DNA from 3 places in the Geobacillus sp. WSUCF-018B genome. Region 1 is predicted to be linked to each of the others. Evidence: riboswitches for the same ligand, from Rfam matches in the RefSeq annotation. Region 1 holds a riboswitch; each other region holds the start of a gene.
What was found. A riboswitch is a leader RNA that binds a small molecule or an ion and turns the genes downstream of it on or off. The one in region 1 is predicted to bind cobalamin.
Positions count from the first base shown of each region.

Region 1 (7,678 bases):
CTTTGCTCGTTTGGAGCTTCTTGAGCGTCCGCTCGGGTAGGGCGAGCAGTTCCGGCTCGATGAACGCTGTTTTCGCCGCATATTGGGCGGCGAGCGCTTCCACTTTTGCCCCAAGCCGGGCCGCTGCCTCGTCTTCAATGTTCAGATCGCGTTTTAAATGGGTGTAAAGCGACAGTTTTTCGAGCTTGCGGGCCGTTTGTTCGTTGAGGGCGAACAGTTTGGCGATCGTCTTTGCATCATCGAGTTTTCCTTCAAACGCCGCCAGTTTCGGCAAGGCGTTTTGCACCGCCTTGTAGTCGTGCATCCACTCGGCTTCGGATGGATAAATGTCGGCTAGGTTCCATTCGTATGCGGTTTCGGCGGCTGATGCCGGCCATGGGGAGGCCAAAAGAAGCACAGCGGCGAGCCCAAGAAGCCAGCGTTTCATATCATCACGTCCTTTCCGTTTTTTCCTCTTGTTGGTAGTATGCGCAAGCGGAACGATTTTAGCCAAAAATAAAGAAAGGGAGACAATCAATGGAACGAATTCAGTTGGCGGACGATTTGACGTTTTCCCGCCTCATTCACGGCTGTTGGCGGCTTGCGGACTGGGGCTATTCGCGCGAGCAGCTGCTCGGGCTCATTGAATTTTGTCTTGAGCGCGGCATTACGACGTTTGACCATGCTGATATTTACGGCGACTACACGTGTGAATCGCGCTTTGGCGAAGCGCTGGCGTTAAAGCCAAGCTTGCGCGGTCAGATCGAGATCGTGACGAAATGCGGCATCAAGTTGCCGTCAAAATACGGGATGAAATTATATGATACAAGCAAAACCCATATCATCGCCTCGGTCGAGCAGTCGCTCGCCAATTTCCGCACGGATTATATCGATGTCTTGCTCATTCATCGTCCGGATCCGTTCATGAATCCAGAAGAGGTGGCCGAGGCATTTTTGAAGCTGAAACAGGACGGAAAAGTGCGCTATTTCGGCGTTTCGAACTTTAAGCGTTCGCAGTGGGAAATGCTTCAGTCGTATTTGCCGTTTCCGCTCGTGACCAACCAAATCGAAGTATCGGCGTATCGGTTGGAAAATCTTGAAGACGGCACCGTTGACCTTTGCCTTGAGAAGCGCATTCCGCCAATGGTATGGTCGCCGCTCGCCGGTGGAGCGATTTTTTCCGCTGACGATGACCGGGCGATGCGGCTGCGCGGGACGCTTGAACAAGTGCGGGGTGAGGTGGGCGCTGAGACGATCGACGAAGTGTTGTACGCGTGGCTTCTCGTTCATCCAGCGCGGATGATGCCGATTGTCGGCTCGGGAAAACGAGAACGCATCGAGCGGGCGGTGCGGGCGTTGTCGCTTCCGCTTTCCCGCGAGCAATGGTTCGCTATCTTACAAAGCTCCATGGGGCATGATGTGCCGTAAGGGGAGAGGACGATGAAGGTCATTATCGCGGAAAAGCCGGACCAAGGGGCGACGCTCGCCTCGATTTTTCGGACGAAAAAACGGCAAGGCTATATCGAAATTTTGCCGAATGACTTGTTTCCCGACGGGGCGTATATGACATGGGCGATCGGGCATTTGTTCCAGCTCGCCCCGCCGGAGCGGTATCGTCCGGAGTGGAAGCGATGGACGCTCAACACGTTGCCGATCATCCCGGAACGGTTCGAGTATGAGATCGAAAAAGCGAAGGCGAAACAGTTTCAAGTGGTCAAGGAACTGTTGCGAAAGCCGGAAGTGACGGAAATCATCCATGCCGGCGACGCGGGGCGCGAAGGGGAGCTCATTGTGCGCAACCTCATCCGCCTAAGCGGCGTCAACAAGCCGATGAAGCGGCTTTGGCTGTCGTCCTTGACCCCGAAGGCGATCGAGGAAGGGTTCCGCCGCCTGCTCGATGAGCAGACGACGCGCCCGCTCTATGAGGAAGCGTACGCTCGCGCCTGCGCGGATTGGCTCGTCGGCATGAACGCCTCGCGCGTGTACAGCCTGTTGCTGAAAGAGCGCGGGATGAATGATGTGTTTTCCGTCGGGCGCGTGCAGACGCCGACATTGGCGCTGATCGTCCGGCGTGAGCGGGAAATTGAGCAGTTCCGCCCTGAACCGTTTTGGGAAGTCGTCGCCTCGTTTGTCATTGGCGACAAGCGTTATGAAGGAAAATGGACGGATAAAAACGGCCAAACGCGTCTTGGGGACGAGGAGATGGCGAAAAAGATCGCTGCCTTTTGCCAAGGAAAACGGGCGGAAGTCGCCGACGTCCACACGGAGCGGAAAACGTATCAGCCGCCCCTGTTGTTCAACTTATCGACGCTGCAGGCGACAGCGAACAAGCTGTACCGCTTCTCGCCGAAAAAGACGCTTGATGTGCTGCAATCGCTCTACCAAAAAGGGATCGTTTCGTACCCGCGCTCCGATTCGATGCACGTAACAAAGGGAGAGGCGGAAACGTTCCCGGCGATTTTGCAAAAGCTGTCGTCGTTTCCGGCGTACGTTTCGTATTTTCCGTTGCCGCAGCCGTCGATTTTACATAATAAACGTTATGTTAACGAGAAAAAGGTGACGGACCATTACGCCATTATCCCGACCGAGCAAGTGGTGGATCCCGAGAAGCTGTCAGCCGACGAACGGAAGGTGTACGATTTGGTCGTCCGCCGCCTAATTGCCGCCCACCATCAGGCGGCGGTCATCGATTACACGACCGTCACGACGCTCGTTGACGGCCGGGCTCGCTTCGTTTCGAAAGGAAGGCAGGTCGTCGAGGAGGGGTGGCGTGCGGTCATCCGTCCGCATGAGGAGGAGAAAGATGCTGCGCTGCCTCCCCTTGAGCGAGGGGAGGCGGGGAAAGCGGCCGCTGTAAAGGTGAAAGAAGGGAAGACCGAGCCGCCGAAACGGTATACAGAAGGCGAACTCATCACCTTGATGAAAACGGCGGGAAAATTTTTGGACGATGAGGAACTGGAAAAAGTGCTCGCCAAAACGGAAGGGCTGGGCACGGAAGCAACAAGGGCGGCGATCATTACCATGCTGAAAGAGCGGAAGTATATTGAAGTGAAAAAGAACCTCGTGTACGCGACCGACAAGGCGAAAGTGTTGATCGAGGCGCTTGGCGGCACGATCCTCGCCTCGCCGGAAATGACGGCGAAATGGGAGCAGCGCTTAAGCGAAATCGGCGAAGGGAGCACCTCGCCCGCCGCCTTTATGGAACAGGTGAAAAAGTTGGCGCAAAAAGTGGTCGCTGACGCCATCGCCGCCGCGCCGAATTGGAATTTCAGAGGGGTTGACACCGCCTCGATCCAGCGGACAAGGAAGAAAAAAACGATGGGCGAGAAGCTTGGACCGTGCCCGCTTTGCGGTGGGACCGTCGTCGACAAAGGAACGTTGTACGGCTGCGATCAGTACGCGAAAACAAAATGCCCGTTTACGATTTCCAAACGCATTCTCGGCAAATCGATTTCGGCGGCCAATGTGAAAAAACTGCTGGCGCAAGGGAAAACGAATGTCATCAAAGGGTTTAAAAAAGGCGAAAAAACGTTTGACGCCATCCTTGTCTGGGATGAAAACGAGAAGAAATTGTCGTTTCAGTTTCCGAAGCGGTGACGAAGGCAACAGGCGTTGGGGGACGGGAGGTTTGGCGAAAAGGCGGACCGATGGCGGCCCGCCGATCTGGCCTCCTTTTTCTCAAATGATACACCGAATCGGGTCAAATGGGAACGATTTTCGTTTTTATTAACCATAATAACATTATGTAAACAATAAACTCCCCCTGGCTCCCTGAAGGCCGGTCAATGGCGGGGCAGACGACGGCAGGCGGCAATGCGGCCAGGGCGGTCTGGATAATCGGTGAACAGGCCGTCAACGCCCATGGCGCATAGGCGAGCGAGATCGTGTGGTTCATTGACGGTATAGACGTGAACAATGAGCCCGCGGCCATGGGCGGCGCGCACCCACTCTTCGGTGACGGCTGAGAGCGGCAAGCCGATGCCATCGGCATAGACGGCGATTTGTTGCAGCAGCTCGTCGCGGCCGCTGTGCGCTTCCTTCTCGTCGACCAATTGAATGAGCCGAATGCCGTGCGGGATGAGCGGCCGGAGCGCTTGCAAGCTTTCCGGGTGGAACGATTGAAACATGACGCGGCGCTGTTGCAGGAAACCGTGTTTTTTCAATAGATGGACGACCGCCTCTTCGATGCCGGGCTGTTTCGTTTCGATGTACAACGGGGCTTCCACACGCTCCGCTTTCAGCATCTGAATCACCTCATCAAGCGTCGGGATGCGCTCGCCGGCAAAGCGTGGATGAAACCACGACCCGGCATCCAATTTTTTGAGCTCACGCAATGAAAAATCGCTGACCCGCCATGGCGACCGGTGCGGGTAAACCGTTTCGACATTTGTCGTCCGGGCGAGCGTCGCATCATGCAGGGCAACGAGCTTCCCGTCTTTCGTTGCGCGCACATCGACTTCGATATAGTCCGCCTGCATGCGGGCGGCAAGGCGGTAGGATGAGAGCGTATGCTCCGGCGCGTATCCGGACGCGCCGCGGTGGGCGATGACGGCGGTTTTCGGCTGGCTGGATGGCTGCCAGGCAGCCGCGGCCGCTAAGACGATCGGCAACGATAACAAAAACAATGCGCAAAGATAGAAGCGAAAAACCGTGATCCGGCGCATAGACATCTCTCCCCTTCCAGTATCATATCAGGAAAACAAGTGTTAGGGGAATACGGGGTGATATAGTGGGGAAAGGGTGCTTGTACCGATAGTGTCGCACATCAAGCAAAAGGATATTCAGGTTGATGCATAACGTGCACCATCATGCCGCATACTGTAAACGACAACAAAACGTTGGGCTATAGCCAAGCGGTAAGGCAACGGACTTTGACTCCGTGATGCGCTGGTTCGAATCCAGCTAGCCCAGCTGAACGTCTGGTCAAACCGGAGGGGCTTTGAGCCGGTGAAAACGGTCTCCGCTATATATCGGCGCGGGGCCGTTTTTTATGGTTTCAATGCGATCGGTGGAATACATCGAAGCGATTGACGGCCACACAATGGTTTGGTTCACATCGCCGCGTTCGTGTCAGTCGTTCGAATGAAAGATCGTCGACAAAAAACTGCTGAGGCAGAAGGATTTTGGCGAATGACGGCGAATGCAAAACATGAAAGGGGAGAGCGACAATGAAAACAGCCGATTTATGCGATCAATTTTTAGACGAGTTGCAAGTATGCGAGTTGCCGTTCCAATCGTACGGCGGAAAACGGATGTTTTCCGGGCCGATCGCGACGGTCGACGTGTTTGAGGACAACGTCCTTGTCCGCGAAGCGCTGGAGACGGTGCCGCCGGGGACGGTGCTCGTGGTCGATGGAAAAGGCTCGCGCCGCGTCGCGCTATTAGGCGACCGGCTGGCGCAAATCGCTTGCGAGAGGGGGCTTGCTGGCGTCATCATCCACGGCTGCATCCGCGATTCAGCGGAAATTGGCGCCATGCCGATTGGCGTGATGGCGATCGGCACATGCCCAGTGAAAAGCAAAAAAGAAGGAAAAGGCGCCCGCGACGTTGTGCTCGAGTTCGGCGGCGTCCGCTGGGAGCCAGGGGCGTACGTGTACGCTGATGCGGACGGCGTTGTCGTCGCCAACAAAGATTTGTTGGCGAAAAATGGTTGACGGCTGCGGTCGAGTCTCGTTCAATACAACGAACAGGTTGAGGCGATGGAGATGGAATGGCAGGAAGTGCGTTCATTGTATCCAAATCAATTTGTGAAATTACAAGTATTAAAGTCCCATTTAGAGGGAGATCAAGAAATCATTGAAGAGGTGGCTGTTATCGGAACGGTTTCGGACAAGGATGCAACTCGTGAGTTGCTGCAATCGAAAGGGAATCAGCTTGTTTATCATACTAGCCACAAGGAGATTGTTTTAAAAGTTCGGGGAGCGATTGGCCTGAGAGGGAAATTTCATTATGCAGATTGAATATCGTGAAGGCTTGCTGTTTGCATCGATCGAAATCGTTTATCAAGGAAGGTCTAAGTTGATTCATAATATGGTGATTGATACTGGTGCGGCGAAAACAGTGATTTCTCAAAATGCAGTAGAAGATATTCATTTGCGGGTAGAGCCGGGCGATCGTATTGTGGCTTATTACGGAATCGGTGGGAAAGAGTACGCGTTTACAAAAAAATTAGACTGTATTCAGCTAGATTCTTTCCAGCTAAGAGAGTATGAAATTGATTTTAGCGGGATGGACTATGAGGGGATTAACGGTTTGTTAGGATTGGATATATTGCTGGGCGCTGGATTTGTCTTAGACCTGGACAAGTTGGAGATGTATCGTTCTGGTTGAAATGGAACGCCCGCTCGAAATGCCAAAAAGAAGGAAAAGGCGCCCGCGACGTTGTGCTCGAGTTCGGCGGCGTCCGCTGGGAGCCGGGCGCATACGTGTACGCCGATGCCGACGGCGTTGTCGTCGCCCGCGAAGATTTGTCGGCAAAAAACGGTTGACGCCTGCCAGCAAGTTGTACTACGATGAGAACGGATGCTTGTTCCATGACAAGATCAATAGGCGAGAAACAAACAAGGTGCCTAAGCCTGCTCTAGGGTTTGGGTGAAAAGGGAAGCCCGGTGAAAATCCGGCACGGTGCCCGCCACTGTGATGGGGAGCTTTGCGGCAGCAAGTCACTGAAGGATGCTTCGGGAAGACGCCGCCAAGCGATGATCCTAAGTCAGGAGACCTGCCTTGTTTGGATCGGACGGATGCCTACGGGACTATAGGCAGACGTGCGGGAGAATGACGGCTTTAGGGGCCCTGTTTGGGCCGTTTGCGGCTTTCGTATACATTTTTCTGCACCTCTGCTGTAGAGGTGCTTTTTCTTTTGCCGAAAACCTGCCCGTCTGTCTGCGTCTAAATTCTATCATTCTAGCCAAAAAGGGGGGATTCGGTGGCGACATGGGATTTGCGGGGAATGAAGCATCATGTGCTCATTTGCAACGGAGGGACGTGCCTCCGCCATGGCGGGGATGATGTGACAACGGCGGTGCGCGAGGAGATCGCCCGTCTCGGGCTTGACGACGCTGTCCATACAACAAGGACGCGCTGCAACGGACGCTGTCAAGATGCGTGTGTGATGATCGTCTATCCGCAAGGCATCTGGTATCGACAGATGACGCCGGAGCGGGCGAAGGAGGTTGTGCGCGCCCATTTGGGTGAGGGGGTTCCGATGCGGGAGTGGGCGACGTATGAATACGAAGGCGAATTGGTGTTGACGCCAGCCGGCGAACGGGAGGCGCCAAGCGGAAAACGGAAAACGGAACATGCTGCGAAAGGAGTGAAGGGATAAATGAAGAGAGCGGTTCGATGGAGCGGAATGGTGGCTTTGTTCGTTTCCTATTTTTTGTTGACGAATGAAAATGAAGCGTATGCCATGCATATTATGGAAGGATTTTTGCCTGTCAAATGGGCGCTGTTTTGGTGGCTGTTGTTTTTGCCGTTCTTTGTGTTCGGATTGCGGCGGCTTGTGCATACGCTGAAGCAGCACCCCGAACATAAGCTTCTGATGGCGTTAGCTGGCGCGTTTACATTTGTATTGTCGGCGTTGAAAATTCCATCCGTCACCGGCAGCAGCTCGCATCCGACCGGGATCGGCTTCGGCTCGGTTTTGTTTGGACCATGGGTGATGGTGGTGATCGGCACAGTCGTTCTTCTCTTTCAAGCG
Region 1 is NZ_PIJF01000014.1:40,675-48,352, reverse strand. Features, by position in the region: gene pepF (oligoendopeptidase F) at 1-427, opposite strand, end outside; gene CV944_RS06350 (aldo/keto reductase) at 517-1,407, shown strand; gene CV944_RS06345 (DNA topoisomerase III) at 1,420-3,576, shown strand; gene CV944_RS06340 (glycerophosphodiester phosphodiesterase family protein) at 3,762-4,643, opposite strand; tRNA gene CV944_RS06335 (tRNA-Gln) at 4,819-4,890, shown strand; gene rraA (ribonuclease E activity regulator RraA) at 5,148-5,633, shown strand; gene CV944_RS06325 (hypothetical protein) at 5,685-5,939, shown strand; gene CV944_RS06320 (retropepsin-like aspartic protease) at 5,929-6,309, shown strand; partial or broken gene CV944_RS17950 (RraA family protein) at 6,327-6,467, shown strand; cobalamin riboswitch at 6,526-6,719, shown strand; gene CV944_RS06310 ((2Fe-2S) ferredoxin domain-containing protein) at 6,905-7,303, shown strand; gene CV944_RS06305 (energy-coupling factor ABC transporter permease) at 7,304-7,678, shown strand, end outside.

Region 2 (7,678 bases), on a different contig from region 1:
CGTGAGTTTTGGTTTTCGGCGTTTGAGCATCATCGATCTGGAGGCGGGGCATCAGCCGCTGTCTTATGAAAACGATCGATATTGGATCATTTTTAACGGGGAAATTTACAACTATCTTGAATTGCGGGAAGAGCTGGCGGCGAAAGGATATTCGTTTGCGACGCATTCGGATACCGAGGTGATTGTTGCCCTTTACAGCGCGGAAAAAGAAAAAGCGGTCGAAAAGCTGCGCGGGATGTTTGCGTTTGTCATTTGGGACAAGCAAGAGAAAACGGTGTTTGCGGCGCGCGATCCGTTCGGCATTAAGCCGTTTTTTTATGCGGAGCAAGGAGACCGCACGTTTTTCGCTTCGGAAAAGAAAAGCATCTTGCTCGCTCTGGGACAGGAGTCGCTAAACGGCGATTCCCTGCAGCATTATTTAACATTCCAATATGTCCCTGAGCCGCTGACGATGTCGGCCGGCATTTACAAGCTGGAGCCGGGGCATTATCTCAAGAAACAAGTCGGAAAACCGCTCACCATTCATCGTTATTGGAAGGCATCCTTCGACCCCATTCGCCAATCGGAAGAGGAGCTTGTCAAGCAAATCCGCGATGCGCTGTTTGATTCGGTCAGCGTCCATATGCGCAGCGATGTGCCGGTCGGTGCGTTTTTGTCGGGAGGCATTGATTCATCGTTCATCGTCGCCATCGCGAAACAATTCCATCCGCACCTGAAGACATTTTCCGTCGGGTTTGAGCGGGAAGGGTTCAGTGAAATCGATGTCGCAAAAGAAACCGCAGAGAAGCTTGGGGTAGACAACATTAGCTATGTCATCTCACCGCAGGAGTATATGGAAGAGCTGCCGAAAATTATGTGGCATATGGACGATCCGCTTGCCGATCCTGCGGCTGTGCCGCTGTATTTTGTCGCTCGTGAGGCGAGAAAGCATGTCACGGTTGTGCTTTCCGGCGAGGGGGCGGACGAGCTGTTTGGCGGTTACAATATTTATCGCGAACCGCAGTCACTGCGGCTGTTCGAGCGGATGCCAGACGTGGTGAAAGCTGTGTTGCGGATGATCGCGAAGCTTCTTCCGGATGGAATAAAAGGAAAAAGTTTCTTAGAACGCGGGACGACGCCGCTCGAGGAACGGTATGTCGGCAATGCGAAAATGTATAGCGAAAAGGAAAAAGCGGCGTTGCTCAAAACGTACCAAGAGGGGCGCGAATATACGGCGGTGACGGCTCCTTTTTACCGCGAAACGCTTCATTACCCACCCGTCAACCGGATGCAGTATATTGATCTTCATACATGGCTAAGGGGCGATATTTTAGTCAAAGCGGACAAAATGACGATGGCCCATTCGCTTGAGCTGCGCGTTCCCTTTTTAGACAAAAAGGTATTTGAGGTTGCTAGGCAAATCGCCCCTGATATGAAGATAGCCAACGGTACGACGAAATATATTTTACGTAAAGCCGCCGAAGGCATCGTGCCGGATCATGTGTTAAACCGGAAAAAATTGGGGTTTCCCGTGCCGATTCGCCACTGGCTGAAAAACGAACTGTATGACTGGGCGAGACAGCTCATCCACGAAAGCGAAACCGATCATCTGTTCCATAAGGATGTGCTCCATCGGCTGCTGGATGAACATGCCCGCCACAAGGCGGACCACAGCCGCAAGCTGTGGACGGTGTTGGCGTTTATGGTTTGGCATCAAGTGTATGTGGAAAAGAAGTACGATTTTGCTCCATCCGTACAAAACGAGAAGCGGCCAGCGTCTGTTTTGGAGGCGTAGCAGGGAAACGACAGGGCGTTCTAAGGGCGACACCTAGAACGCCTTTTTCGATGGTGCGGACAGTTTCCTTGCCTTTGGCGAAGCGAAAGAGAAAATTTGCTTTCTCCCGCTCTTGCAATTTTCCCGGTTTTGGTATATGCTTGTTCCATCAGGATGCTAAACTACTATATATTGGTTTTGAGGTCTTTTTTTACAACTACATATTGTTCTGCTAAGCAACGGTGTCCATCAGGACTTAATAGGGAATCCGGTGCGAATCCGGAACTGCCCCCGCAACTGTATGTGCGGACGAAATGGGATGGCCACTGGCGGCAAGAGCCATTCAGCGCGCCGCTGGGAAGGCCCCAAAGTAGGACGATGCACGAGTCAGGAGACCTGCCTTGCTTGGAACGTTTCATGTTCTTCGGGGTGTGAGAAGATGAAACGATAGGGGAAAAGAACAAGGGGTTCGTCTGCCTTTTTCCGTCTGTCGTTTCATCCGCTCGCCTGCCCGAGCGGATTTTTTTATGGAGGAGAGAAGAAACGAATGACCACATTGACGAAAACGGTCATCCTCGATGATCAAGGGAAGTCGGTTTCGTTTTCACGTGAAGAGTTTGCGGCGCTGATTGAGCAAGCCGCGGCTGGATTCGGCCGTCTGTCGCTTGATGAATACGTCGAGCGTGTTTGGCAGCTTCTTAGCCGAAAGGAGTCCGTCACGGTAGAACAGCTGCACCAAACGGCTATTTTGGAAGGACTTTCTTACATTGATGAAGAGGAGCCGGACTGGACGTTTGTGTGCGCCCGGCTGTATTTGCGGCAATTGTACCGTGAAGCGGCGCGGCAGCGCGGGTACGATGAGCGCAAGCGGTATGGCGATTTCTACTCGCTGCTTGTTGCGCTGACGGAACAAGGGGTGTACAGTCCGTTCTTGCTTGAACGTTATACGAAAGAAGAAGTCGACGCCATCGGTGCGTTTCTTGATCCGGAGAAGGACAAGCTGTTTACGTACATTGGGCTGCGCACGCTCGCGGACCGGTATTTGGCGCGCGATTATGAGCGGCGGTTGTATGAATTGCCGCAGGAGCGGTTTTTGGTCATTGCCATGACGCTTATGGCGAATGAACCGCAAAAGCAGCGGCTTGCGCTCGTGAAGGAAGCGTATTGGGCGTTAAGCAACTTATACATGACCGTGGCGACGCCGACGCTTGCCAACGCTGGGAAGTCGTACGGCCAGCTCTCAAGCTGCTTTGTCGATACGGTCGATGACAGCTTGCAAGGAATTTATGACAGCAACACCGACATCGCCAATTTGTCGAAATCGGGCGGCGGCATCGGCGTCTATTTAGGCAAAATCCGTTCGCGCGGCAGCGACATTAAAGGATTCAAAGGGGTCTCTTCCGGCGTCATCCCGTGGATGAAGCAGTTGAACAATACAGCGGTGAGCGTCGATCAGCTGGGGCAGCGCAAAGGGGCCATTTCCGTCTATTTGGATGTATGGCATAAAGACATTTTTGCGTTTCTCGATGCGCGGCTCAACAACGGCGACGAACGGCTGCGGACGCATGATTTGTTCACCGGCGTGTGCATTCCGGACTTGTTCATGGAGCAAGTCGAACAGCGCGGCGACTGGTACTTGTTTGATCCGCATGAAGTGCGGAAGGTGATGGGGTTTAGCTTGGAAGATTTTTATGATGAGGAAAAAGGGAGCGGCAGCTTTCGGGAAAAATATTGGCAATGCGTCAACGAACCAAGACTGTCGAAAGAAAAAGTGCCGGCGATCGAAGTGATGAAAAGCATCATGCGCAGCCAGCTCGAGTCGGGGACGCCGTTTATGTTTTACCGCGATGAAGTGAACCGGCAAAATCCGAATCGCCATCTCGGGATGATCTACTGCAGCAACCTTTGCACGGAAATCGCGCAAAACCAAAGCCCGACAGTGACGAAGCGGCAATATGTGAAAGACGGGACGATCATCATTGAGAAAATCCCAGGCGATTTTGTCGTCTGCAACTTATCGTCGATCAACTTGGCGCGGGCGGTGACCGACGGCGTTTTGGCGCGGCTGATCCCGATTCAAATGCGGATGCTCGATAATGTCATTGATTTAAACAATATCCCTGTGCTGCAAGCCGGCCTGACGAACGAAAAATACCGCGCTGTCGGGCTTGGAACCTTTGGCTGGCATCATCTTTTGGCGTTAAAAGGCATTCGCTGGGAGTCGGACGAAGCGGTCCGCTATGCCGACGAGCTGTATGAAACGATCGCGTATTTGGCGATTCAAGCGAGCATGGAGCTCGCCAAAGAGAAAGGGAGCTACCCGGCGTTTCCAGGATCGGATTGGCAGACAGGCGCTTATTTTGAGCGGCGCGGCTACGAAAGCCACGGTGAATTGGATTGGGATCGGCTGAAGCAAGACGTGGCCCGCTATGGGATGCGAAACGGCTATGTGATGGCGGTGGCGCCGAACGCCTCGACGTCGATCATCGCCGGCAGTACAGCGAGCATTGACCCGATTTTCTTAAAAGTGTACGCCGAGGAAAAGAAAGATTATAAGATTCCCGTTACGGTGCCGGATTTAAACGAACAGACGACATGGTATTACAAATCGGCGTACCATATCGACCAGCGCTGGAGCATCAAGCAAAACGCCGCCCGCCAGCGCCATATCGACCAAGCCATCTCCTTTAACTTCTACGTCGTGAACACGATTAAGGCAAAAGAGCTGCTCGATTTGCATTTGACGGCGTGGAAGTCGGGGCTGAAAACGACGTATTACGTGCGTTCGACATCGGGGACGATCGACGAGTGCGATTCTTGCGCGAGCTGACGGTCTTCCCCCGGACGTTGCCGATTCCGGGGAAAGATTCACGCCGAAGCTTAGCTGAAAGGGAGGAATGGATCATGACAATCAGCTTAGTCAAACGGCCGATTATGGATCCAGAGGCGCCGAACCGTTCGACAGGCATTATCAACGGCCGCTGCTCGAATGTGTTGAACTGGGACGATATCGCCTACCCATGGGCGTATGCGAAATATAAGCGAATGCTCGCCAACTTTTGGACGCCATTTGAAATCAATATGGCCCAAGATGTGAAGCAGTTTCCGCAGCTGACCGCCCGCGAACAGGAGGCGTTTTTGAAAATCATCGGCCTGTTGGCGCTGCTTGACAGCATTCAAACCGATTACGCGGGACGTGTGGCGGATTACATTACCGATCCAAGCATCAATGCCTTGATGATCATGCTTGCCCAGCAGGAAGTCATTCACAACCATTCGTATTCGTACGTGCTCTCGAGCCTTGTGCCGAAAGCAAAGCAAGATGAAGTGTTCGACTTTTGGCGAAACGAACCGACGCTGCGCAAGCGGAACGATTTTGTGACGAACGGCTACAAGGCGTTTGCCGAAGAGCCGAATGTGGAGAACTTGCTGCGGTCGATCGTCTTTGACGTTATTTTAGAAGGATTGTTTTTCTACTCGGGGTTCGCCTTTTTCTACAACCTCGCGCGCCAGCAAAAAATGGTGGCGACGAGCACGATGATCAATTACATCAACCGTGACGAGCACATTCATGTTGATTTGTTTGCGAAAATTTTCAAAGAAGTGTTGAACGAATACCCGGAGTATCGGACGCCGGAGCTTGCCGATTTCGTCCGGAACACGTTTATGAAAGCGGCAGAGCTGGAAATCGAATGGGCCGGGGAAATCATCGGGAATGACATCGATGGCATCGACTTGGCTGATTTGGAAGCGTACATTAAGTTTTACGCCAACGTCCGCGCTCATCAGCTCGGTTTTGACCGCCCGTTTGACGGCTATCGGACGAACCCGCTCCGCTGGATTAAAGCGTATGAAGAAGTCGACCTCGGCAAATCAGACTTCTTCGAGCAAAAACCGCGCCAATATACGAAAGTGCAAGTGGACAACGGATTTGATGAGTTATAAATGAGAGAAGCCACGTTTGACAACGGTCAGCGTGGCTTTTTTGTCAGGCAAGGCCGTTCGCCTTTTGCTTGACTTGCCGTTTTTTGACCTACATTTCGCACCCTGAATAAAAATTCAAAGTAAGCCTGATTTTAACGAATAAAAATTAGTTATTTTACAATATTTGGAAAAACATTTATTTTTAGGCTCTTCACCACAAAGTGTACTTGACAAAGAAAGACGATTATGATAAAGAAAATCAAAACAGCATTTTTCCTTTTTATACCACACATCTCTTTGAGCAACATTGCTATCATGTTTGTCTTTAAAAGTCAAGTACATCTTTTGGTGATGAACCTATTTTTATGTGAATATTGAGGTTGTTTTTTGTATATTATGCAAAGATTGCGAAATATGAGTTTTGAACGAACAGCAGCGGGCGTTTTAGCAGGACAGATGATGCCAAGCAGTCTTGAAATGTGAGCGAACGATGTATCATTCAATGGGGATGGGACTTGGTGTTGCTGGCGCGCGAGCAGCCCACCTGATTCAAGGGTGAGCTGCTTCCGTTCAGAGCAGACATGGTTTGTGGCGATATCTCGTTTCCTGTTTACGGGAAATGACGACATTAAAGCAACTGTTCAAATGATATCTCCGAGCCACTTTTGGGCGTGCTGACGGCTGACGAGTTCGTCGAGCTGGCGGATTTTTTTCCACGCTAAGTCGTCGCTGATCGTTCGATAATGGTGGCGGCCGCCGGGCTCCTCGTCGGCTTCGTCGGCCCATTTGACGATGGCTTGGAGCGGCGTTCGTTTCCATTCTCCTTCTGGAAGGTAGGAATCGGTATGAAGCAAAATCGCCAAGGCAATTTCCTTAGCGTTTTGCGGATGTTCGCCAAGGCGGATCAGCAGCTTATGGGCGCGCTCGGCCCCTTTGATGGCGTGGATGTCGTTTTGCCGGTATTGTTCGTAGTCCCAACGGCCGTTTTTGTACCATGTGTAATGGCCGATATCATGAAGCAGTGCCGCTTTCGTCGCCAAGTCGACGTTCACTCCGTGGCGGAGGGCAAGGTGGTAGGCATGGTACGCCGCGGTGATGGCGTGGGCGAGGCCGGATCGTTTTAAATATTTTTGCGCAATCGGATGGGCAAAGACGTCGGTTAAGGTGACATATCTCATCGGCATCCCCTCCGTTTTTTGTATTTCTCATCATCATACCATGGCGTAAAGAGTCAGGCAATGAGAGAAAGTAGGTGGGAGCGGTTGCATGGGAAAAAATAAGCCGATCGTGCTAAAATAGCGCTCGGCTTATTGGATTTGTGCTTGGCAGGCAAGCCGTTTGGCTGGTTGATCCGTTTTTTCGCGCTCGCGCCGCGTTTTCGGAGCGAGAAGGTGGGCGCCAGCCAGAACAGTGACCATGCAACGGCCGCACGTTCCTTTTTTGCATTTGTGATCGAGCGGAACACCTTGTCCTAGGGCGGCGTCAAGAAGCGAAACGCCGGGGGCTGGCTGCACGGTGAACGTTTTCCCTTTTTGTTCGATTTGAATGACAGACGGCCGCACGGCGGACGGCCCATCGGGCTTAGGCGGCGCGGCAGAAATGGAGCGCTCCGATGGCCGGACGGCAGGCTTCAGTGAGCCGACCGTGAATGTTTTACCCATTTTTTTACACATCTCCTTTAAATTACATGGTTAGTTTGAAAATGAATCTCATTTACATCCGAATGAATGATTGGTATCATAATAGTAAAAGGAATTGCGAAAACGCCATCTTGGCTAGGGACAAGGGGGAGACACCATGGGCATTCCGATGAACGGACTGCGCGATATGAAAGCGATTTTGGCCAACGAGCGAAAAGTCGGCGGCGCGGTGGAAGCGGCGCTTCTCCGCCTCCGTTCCGGCGAAGAATATCGAAACGTCTGCATCGTTCATATCGATCAACTAGGCGCCCAATACTATTCGGTCGGTTTTGTGACCGAACAAGGGGAACGGCTCATCGTC
Region 2 is NZ_PIJF01000040.1:14,818-22,495, reverse strand. Features, by position in the region: gene asnB (asparagine synthase (glutamine-hydrolyzing)) at 1-1,774, shown strand, start outside; cobalamin riboswitch at 1,976-2,171, shown strand; gene CV944_RS12145 (ribonucleoside-diphosphate reductase subunit alpha) at 2,301-4,583, shown strand; gene CV944_RS12140 (ribonucleotide-diphosphate reductase subunit beta) at 4,658-5,698, shown strand; gene CV944_RS12135 (HD domain-containing protein) at 6,319-6,855, opposite strand; gene CV944_RS12130 (2Fe-2S iron-sulfur cluster-binding protein) at 6,985-7,338, opposite strand; gene CV944_RS12125 (hypothetical protein) at 7,475-7,678, shown strand, end outside.
Region 2: linked by a shared signal. The riboswitch ahead of CV944_RS12145 (ribonucleoside-diphosphate reductase subunit alpha) and the one ahead of CV944_RS06310 ((2Fe-2S) ferredoxin domain-containing protein) in region 1 are both predicted to bind cobalamin.

Region 3 (7,678 bases), on a different contig from region 1:
GCTTTTTTATACACTAGCACTGGGGTGAATAGTTACGAATGAAAAATGAAAGTAGTGAAACCTGCGACACAATCGAGGAAGCTAAAAAGGTGGCGGCCGAGCGCGGATGGATGACAGAAAACTGACGGAAAAGTGAAGGAAAAATGACAGAAAGATGGTTCATCACCACAACATGTACTTGACAAGCGGGGGATTTTCTTGAGCCGCCGTGTACGAAAAATCTGATTTACTGATTTTTCCTTATAAGTACAGAGAAGGCGTGTTCTGAAATAGTCAAGTACAACTTTCGGTGAAGAGCCTAAATTTTGCTGTTTTTCTTTACATTTCCAATTTATTCTGATAAAATTGTATTAGATTAAAAAAGAGAAATCCCATACAAGAGCGTCTTCATTTTACAACGGATCAAGCGGAAATTCAAAAGCAATATACGGCGATCTTGTTCTTGGTATCAGCGCAACTGTCTGGCGGCTCTAAATGTATTGTAGCGCTGAAATCGTCATTTGTTAAAGCAAGGAAATGGGTCATAATCGCCATTCATATTCTTGGAAAGTTGTTTTGTTTTACTTCGGAACGAGCAGGGTATCAGTATGTCATTGGAAACTTATTCACTAGGGAGATGTTCCCTGAACGCTCTCGATATAACTGTTGTTGTCGGTTGCTCCGTTTTTCCGTTAAATAGAGTTTTTCTAATAGATCCGTCACCAACTAGCGAGGCACGGACAACATCATGCCTATGCTGTTGTGGAGATCTTGTCCCTCTTGCGCTGTGTCATCACGTGAGGCGTTAATGTTCAACTAGCACCACGGATTTTCCTTATTTTTTTCAAGATGGCAGTATAGATGGGGCAGCTGCTTTTTTTCTGCAGGAGAGGGCTAGGATCATTCCGCGATGTAGGAGGAGAGCTTGATGGATAAACACCAACAAGCCATTATCACCGTTTCAGCCTATATTACGAATGACACGGGAGAGGTTTTGCTTGTTAAAAGCTATGACCGCTCCGATACGTGGGAAATGCCGGGTGGACAAGTTGAACCAGGCGAGCCGCTCGATCGGGCCGTTCATCGTGAGGTGCATGAAGAGACTGGCGTTGACATCCGTCTCATTGGGGTCAGCGGCGTGTATTACAATGAAACTAAAAATATCATAAACATTGTATTTAAAGCGACATATGTGAAAGGAAACGTTTCTCCCCAGCCTGAGGAAATTCAAAAGGCGAAGTTTGTGTTGATCGATGAGTCGAATATTGATGAATATGTGACATGGCCGCATTTGAAATCGCGGGTGCTCGATGCGATGAAAAGGGGATGCTCTGTTCCTTATGAAGCATGGGTCATGAATCCGTCGCGATTATCTGCAAGAGTGGGAAGGTGAAGTGCTGTAAATTCATAGTTGTCAAATGCTAAACGCTGCATTATTATAAAAATGTCCATATCCCATAACTGAATCCATTCGCAGCAAGGCGCCGAAACGGCTTAATAGGGAATCCGGTGGGAATCCGGAGCTGTCCCCGCAACTGTCAATGCGGACGAAATGAAATCGCCACTGTACGGACAGATGGCTTGCGCTGTTTTCCGTACGGGAAGGCTTCAGAGTAGGATGAAGCATGAGCCAGTAGACCTGCCTTGCTTGCCGCAGTTTCCGAATCTTCGGGGGGTGAGACGTGGAAACAGTCGTACAGGGCATTGTTGTGCCCATTGGCGGTCTGTTTCGTGCTCATTCCCCGTTCGGACGGAATGGGCTTTTTTGTTGTACATACATCATCGAAGGGGGAATGACGGATGAAACGTTGGACATGGCCGGCGGTGGTGGCGGTGTTCTTCCTTTTGGCCGCCGTGCTCGTCGGCTGCGGCGGGGCGAATGGCAGCACCGAGCCTGCGAAAAAAGAAGAACCGAAAACGGAACAAGCGGCGTTTCCGGTGACGGTGAAAGACGGGCTTGGCGAGGATGTCACGATCAAAGCGGAACCGAAAAAGATCGTCTCGCTCATCCCGAGCAATACGGAAATCGCCTATGCGTTGGGGTTGGGCGATAAGATCGTCGGCGTCAGCGATTTTGACAATTATCCGGAAGACGTCAAAACGAAAACGAAAATCGGCGGCATGGAATTCAACGTCGAGAAAATCATTTCGCTCAAACCGGATCTCGTCTTGGCCCACGCGTCAAGCGCCCATAACTCGCGCGATGGCCTCAAGCAATTGAAAGACGCCGGCATCACCGTGCTTGTCGTCAATGACGCGAAGTCGTTCGACGATGTGTATGCGTCCATCGAATTGATCGGCAAAGCGACCGGGACGACAGACAAAGCGAAGCAAGTGATTGATGAGATGAAAGAGAAGCTTGCGAAAATCAAAGAAAAAGCGAAACAAATCCCGGCGGACAAACAGGCCAATGTCTGGATTGAAGTGTCGCCGCCGCCGCAAATTTATACGGCCGGCAAAGGGACGTTTATGGATGAGATGCTTCAAGTGATTTCGGCGAAAAACGTCGCCGGCAGCTTGGAAGGCTGGCCGATGGTGACGGAAGAAAAAGCCGTGGCCTATAAGCCGGATGTCATCATCACGACATACGGCGGAGCGAAGCAAGTGTTGGCGCGCGCCGCTTGGAAAGACGTGCCGGCGGTGAAAAACAAGCGGGTGTATGACGTCAACACCGACTTAGTAAGCCGACCGGGTCCGCGCCTTGTCGAAGGGGTCGAGGAACTTGCCAAAGCCATTTACCCGGATGTGTTCAAGTAAAATGTGGATGTATATATTGGCCGTTACCGCGGCCGTGTTATCGCTTCTCGTAGGGATATCGACAGGATCGCTGTCGATTCCCTTTTCTTCTATTGTCCGCATTTTGGCGGCTGAATGGTTCGGAGCGGCGCTGCCTCGCCACATTCCGGCTGATTGGGTGCCGATCGTGATGGCGATCCGCTTGCCGCGCGTCGTGCTTGCGTTTTTGGTCGGGGCGTCATTGGCGCTGGCCGGGGCCGCGTTTCAAGGGCTGTTAAAAAATGCGCTCGCCGATCCGTACACGCTCGGCGTCTCGTCCGGCGCGTCGGTCGGGGCGGTGCTCGTCATCTTTCTCGGCTGGCAATGGCCGTTCTTTGGCACGTTCACGCTGCCGGTCGTGAGCATCTTGTTTGGCATGGCGACGCTTGCCGCCGTTTTGGCGTTCACTCGCGCTGTGGAGCGGCGCATGTCGGTTGAGACGATCATTTTAGCCGGCATTATCTTCGGCGCGTTTTTCAGCGCGTTCATTTCGCTCATGATCGCGTTGACCGGGGAAGAATTGCGGCAAATCATCTCATGGCTGATGGGGAGCGTGGCGATGCGCGGCTGGAAATACAGCGGGCTGTTGCTGCCGTTTTTTCTCGTTGGGGCCGCAGTGCTCATCGCCAACAGCCGCGAGTTGAACGCGTTTGCCTTTGGCGAGGCGGCGGCGCTTCATGTCGGCGTTGATGTTACGCGCCGAAAAGTCATCATTTTGACGGCAGCGGCGCTGCTCACCGGCGCGGCGGTGTCGGTGTCAGGGACGATCGGCTTTGTCGGGCTTGTCGTTCCGCATATGGTTCGGCTTGTGTGCGGGCCGAACTACCGAGTGCTGTTGCCGCTGTCGCTCTTGTACGGCGGTGCGTTTCTTGTGCTTGCCGATGTGGCGGCGCGGACGATCATTGAACCGCGCGAACTGCCGATCGGCGTTATTACGTCGCTGATCGGCGCTCCGCTGTTTGCCGTCTTGTTTTTCCGAAAAACGAAACGAAAGATGGGATGACGATGCTCGAGGTGCGGGCCGTATCGCATCGATACGGGCAGCAACAAGTGCTTGATGGTGTGACGTTTGCCGTGGAAAAAGGCGAAATATTCGGCATCTTAGGGCCGAATGGCAGCGGGAAAACGACTTTGATCAAACTCATCAGCAAAGAGCTGCCGCTAGCAAGCGGGGAGATCGTCATCGATGGCCGAAAGCTCTCGGCGCTGTCTGCGAAGCAATGGGCGCGGATGGCCGCCGTCTTGCCGCAGACAGCGGAGGCGGCGCCCGGCTATACGGTGAGGGAAACGGTGGCGCTCGGCCGCTATCCTCATCAGCGCGGCTTCTTTCCGACGTGGACGGAGGACGATGAAGCCGCCCTCCGAGACGCACTTGCGGCCGTCGGCCTGACGGGGAAAATCGATGAACCGCTCGAACGATTGAGCGGCGGCGAGCGGCAGCGCGCCTATTTGGCCCGCGCACTCGCCCAAGAGCCCAAGCTGCTCTTGCTCGATGAGCCGACGAACCATATGGATGTGAGCGGCCAAGTCCGGCTTTTGGACCGGCTCGCCGAAGCGGCGCACGCCCGCGGCTTGACGGTCGTCGCCGTTTTCCACGATATGAATGCGGCGAGCTTGTATTGCGATCGGGTGCTCGTGCTGAACAAAGGGAAAATAGCCGCGCTCGGCGCCCCTGCGGATGTCATGACGCCGGCGTTGCTTGAGGAAGTGTTTGCCGCGCCGATTGTGCGTCTGGCCCATCCGGCGTCGGCAACGCCGATGTTTTCGTTCATGCCGAACAAGAAGCAAGGGGAATCGCCGGTCGGCGGGCTGCGGCTTTCCTTTCTTGATGACGCCGCTGTGCTTACTGCGGCCGCGCCGCTTCGCGTCCTGTCCTCGGCATTGATCGGCGCCGGATTTCAATGGGCGACCCATTTTGTCAACCGCCATGTCGGGCTCGATTACGATTGCAGTGATGCGGAAGGAGACATGCGCCGCTATTTGGAGCAGCACGGGTTTCCGCCGGAACGAACGGTTGGCATGATGACGGCGGTTGATGTCCGGGATGCTGTTTGGCTTCAGAAAGAAGGGGAAGCGTTTTCGGTTGCGGTCATGGCGACCGCTGGCGTCGGCAATGCCGTCGATGCCGCTCGGGCGTGGCAGCATCAGCCGCTAGCGGCAAGACCGGGGACGATCAACATGGTGGTGGTCATTGACGGAGTGCTGACGGAAGCAGCGTTTGTCCAGGCGGTGATGACAGCGACAGAAGCGAAGGCAAAAGCGCTCGCCGACTGTTCGGTTTGCGACCCGGAAACCGGGACGCTTGCCACCGGTACGTCGACCGATTCGCTCGCTGTGGCGGCGACGCAAACCGGGCAGGTCTTTGCCTATGCCGGAACGGCGACGGAGCTTGGCCGGGCGCTCGGCCGGCTTGTGTATGAGGCAACAGTTGAGGCGCTTGGCCGCTGGGAGAAGCGGAGGAAACGGCGATGACCCATTTGGCCGCATTGACGTTGGCGCTGTTTCTCGATGCCCTCGTGGGCGATCCGCGCTGGCTGCCGCATCCGGTGCGCGGGATGGGAATGATGATTGCGTGGCTTGATCGCCGCTGGAATCAAGGAACAAAGCGGCGGACGAAAGGGGCGGCGGCCGTGGCGGTCGTGTTGGCCGCTGTTTACGGGATATCGGCGTTCATCGTTTATGTGGGCTACGCGCTGTCCGTATACGTAGGGGTGGCGATCGAGGCGGCCCTCATTTTCACCGCCATTGCGACGAAAAGCCTCGCTGAAGCGGCTGAGGACGTGCGCCGGCCGCTGGAAGCAGGCGATCTTCCTGCGGCGCGCCGCGCGCTGTCCATGATCGTCGGCCGCGACACCGAGCGGCTCGATGAAGCCGGCATCACCCGCGCCTGCGTGGAGACGGTGGCGGAAAACACGAGCGACGGCATCACCGCTCCGCTCTTTTATGCGGCCTTGGGCGGTGCGCCGCTCGCGTTATTGTACCGGGCGGTGAACACGTGTGATTCCATGATTGGCTACAAAAATGAGAAGTATCGCGAATTTGGCTGGGCGGCCGCGCGGCTGGACGATGCGCTCAACTACATTCCAGCGCGGCTGACGGCGCTTGTGATGGTGTTGGTCTTTGGCGGCCGCCGCTTTCGTTTGGCGCTGTCGATCTTATTTCGCGATGCCCGCCGCCACCCAAGCCCGAACAGCGGCTGGCTTGAGGCGGCGATGGCCGGGCTGCTTGGGGTGCAGCTCGGCGGAACGAATACATACGGCGGCGTGGTCTCGAGGAGGCCGACGCTCGGTGACCCGGCCGCCCCGCTTCGCGCCGCCCACATTCGCCAAGCGGTCCGCATCATGATTGGAACGGTGCTAGTGTTTACATTATTGCTATGGATTGGGGGGATAATCGTTGCGTTGGCCGGCGCATGGGGCGAATCCGCGCGCGTTGTATGAGCAATGCGGATTGGCCCCTCCAGACGAATACATTGATTTCAGCGTCAATACGAATCCGTACCGGCTGCCGCCGTCAGCTTGGCCGAGCGGTGAGGAGTGGATTCGCTGGGCCGGGGAGTATCCGGATTCGGAAGCGAAGGCGCTCAGGGAGCTCGTTGCCAAGCAGGAGCAGATTCGACCCGGACAAGTGCTGATGACGAACGGGGCGGCGGAGGCGATTTATTTGTTGGCCGCGCTATTTGCCGGTCGGCGCGTCGGCATCTTGGAGCCGACGTTTTCCGAGTATCGGCGCGCCTGTCTCGCTTATGGATGCGATGTGGAGGGATTCGCGGCCGATGAAGCGCGGGGCTTTTCTTATGACTTGGATGAAGCGACTGCCTGGGCAGGCAAGCAAGACATTATCTTTTTATGCCATCCGAATAATCCGACGGGGACGGTGATGGAGGAGGGGGAATTGAGATCACTGGTGGACGCGGCGCACACGGCTGGCACCTATGTAATCATCGATGAAGCATTTTATCCGTTTTGGCGCGGCGGGTTTACGGCGATGCGCTGGTTGGGACGCTATCCGCGCCTCATTGTGCTTCGATCGTTGACGAAAATCCATCACCTGGCCGGCGCGCGCCTTGGTTATGTCGCTGCCGACGAGGCGGTGATCGCTTCGCTGAAAACGCATCAGCCGCCATGGAGCACAAACGGCATCGCCCAACAATTGGCGCTTCGTTTCATGACGATGGAATCGTTTGTCAAGTGGACGAAAGAACGGATCGCCGCCGAGCGGGAGCGGGTGTTTCGGTCGCTGCCTGCCGGGCGGTATGACGTCTCGCCATCGGTCGTGAACTTTTATTTGTTGTGTCCGTGTTCAGGACGGACAGAGGAGCTGTTTTTTCATTTGTTGAAGGAAGGGGTTGTGCCGCGCCATACGATGAATTTCCCGGGGCTTGACGGCCGCTACATCCGGCTCGCCGTCAAAACGCAGGTGGAGAATGACCGGCTGCTTGAGGCGCTTGAGAGGTGGGATGGATGATCGTGTTTGTGAGCGGCGCGGTGCGCAGCGGCAAAAGTGAAGCGGCAGAGGTGTGCGCCATCCGGCTGGCCGCTGGCGAGACGCTTCATTATGTTGCCACCGCCCGGGCTGCCGATGCGGAAATGGAAGAGCGCATTCGCCGCCATCAAGAGCGGCGCATGGGGATGACGGCGCCTTGGGTGGTGTGGGAAGCGCCGGAAGGGCCTGATCAGTTGTTGGCTGCACTTCGTCCGCCTGATGTTGTCCTCCTCGACTGCTTGACTATGTGGTGGGCGAATGTGTTATTTGCCGGAGATGAATGGAAAACAGAGGAAGGAGCGTTCGCCGCTGCCCGTTGCCTGCTCGACCAAGTGCGGGCGTGGGCGGCGGCATGCCGCGCTGTTGTCATTGTGTCCAATGAGTTGTTTTCTGGCGGCGTGCCGAATGACCTCGGCACATTTCGCTACATGAAAATGCT
Region 3 is NZ_PIJF01000027.1:32,388-40,065, reverse strand. Features, by position in the region: partial or broken gene CV944_RS17955 (IS982 family transposase) at 374-782, shown strand; gene CV944_RS09640 (NUDIX hydrolase) at 905-1,372, shown strand; cobalamin riboswitch at 1,442-1,640, shown strand; gene CV944_RS09635 (ABC transporter substrate-binding protein) at 1,780-2,736, shown strand; gene CV944_RS09630 (FecCD family ABC transporter permease) at 2,723-3,757, shown strand; gene CV944_RS09625 (adenosylcobinamide amidohydrolase) at 3,754-5,226, shown strand; gene cbiB (adenosylcobinamide-phosphate synthase CbiB) at 5,223-6,194, shown strand; gene cobD (threonine-phosphate decarboxylase CobD) at 6,151-7,221, shown strand; gene CV944_RS09610 (bifunctional adenosylcobinamide kinase/adenosylcobinamide-phosphate guanylyltransferase) at 7,218-7,678, shown strand, end outside.
Region 3: linked by a shared signal. The riboswitch ahead of CV944_RS09635 (ABC transporter substrate-binding protein) and the one ahead of CV944_RS06310 ((2Fe-2S) ferredoxin domain-containing protein) in region 1 are both predicted to bind cobalamin.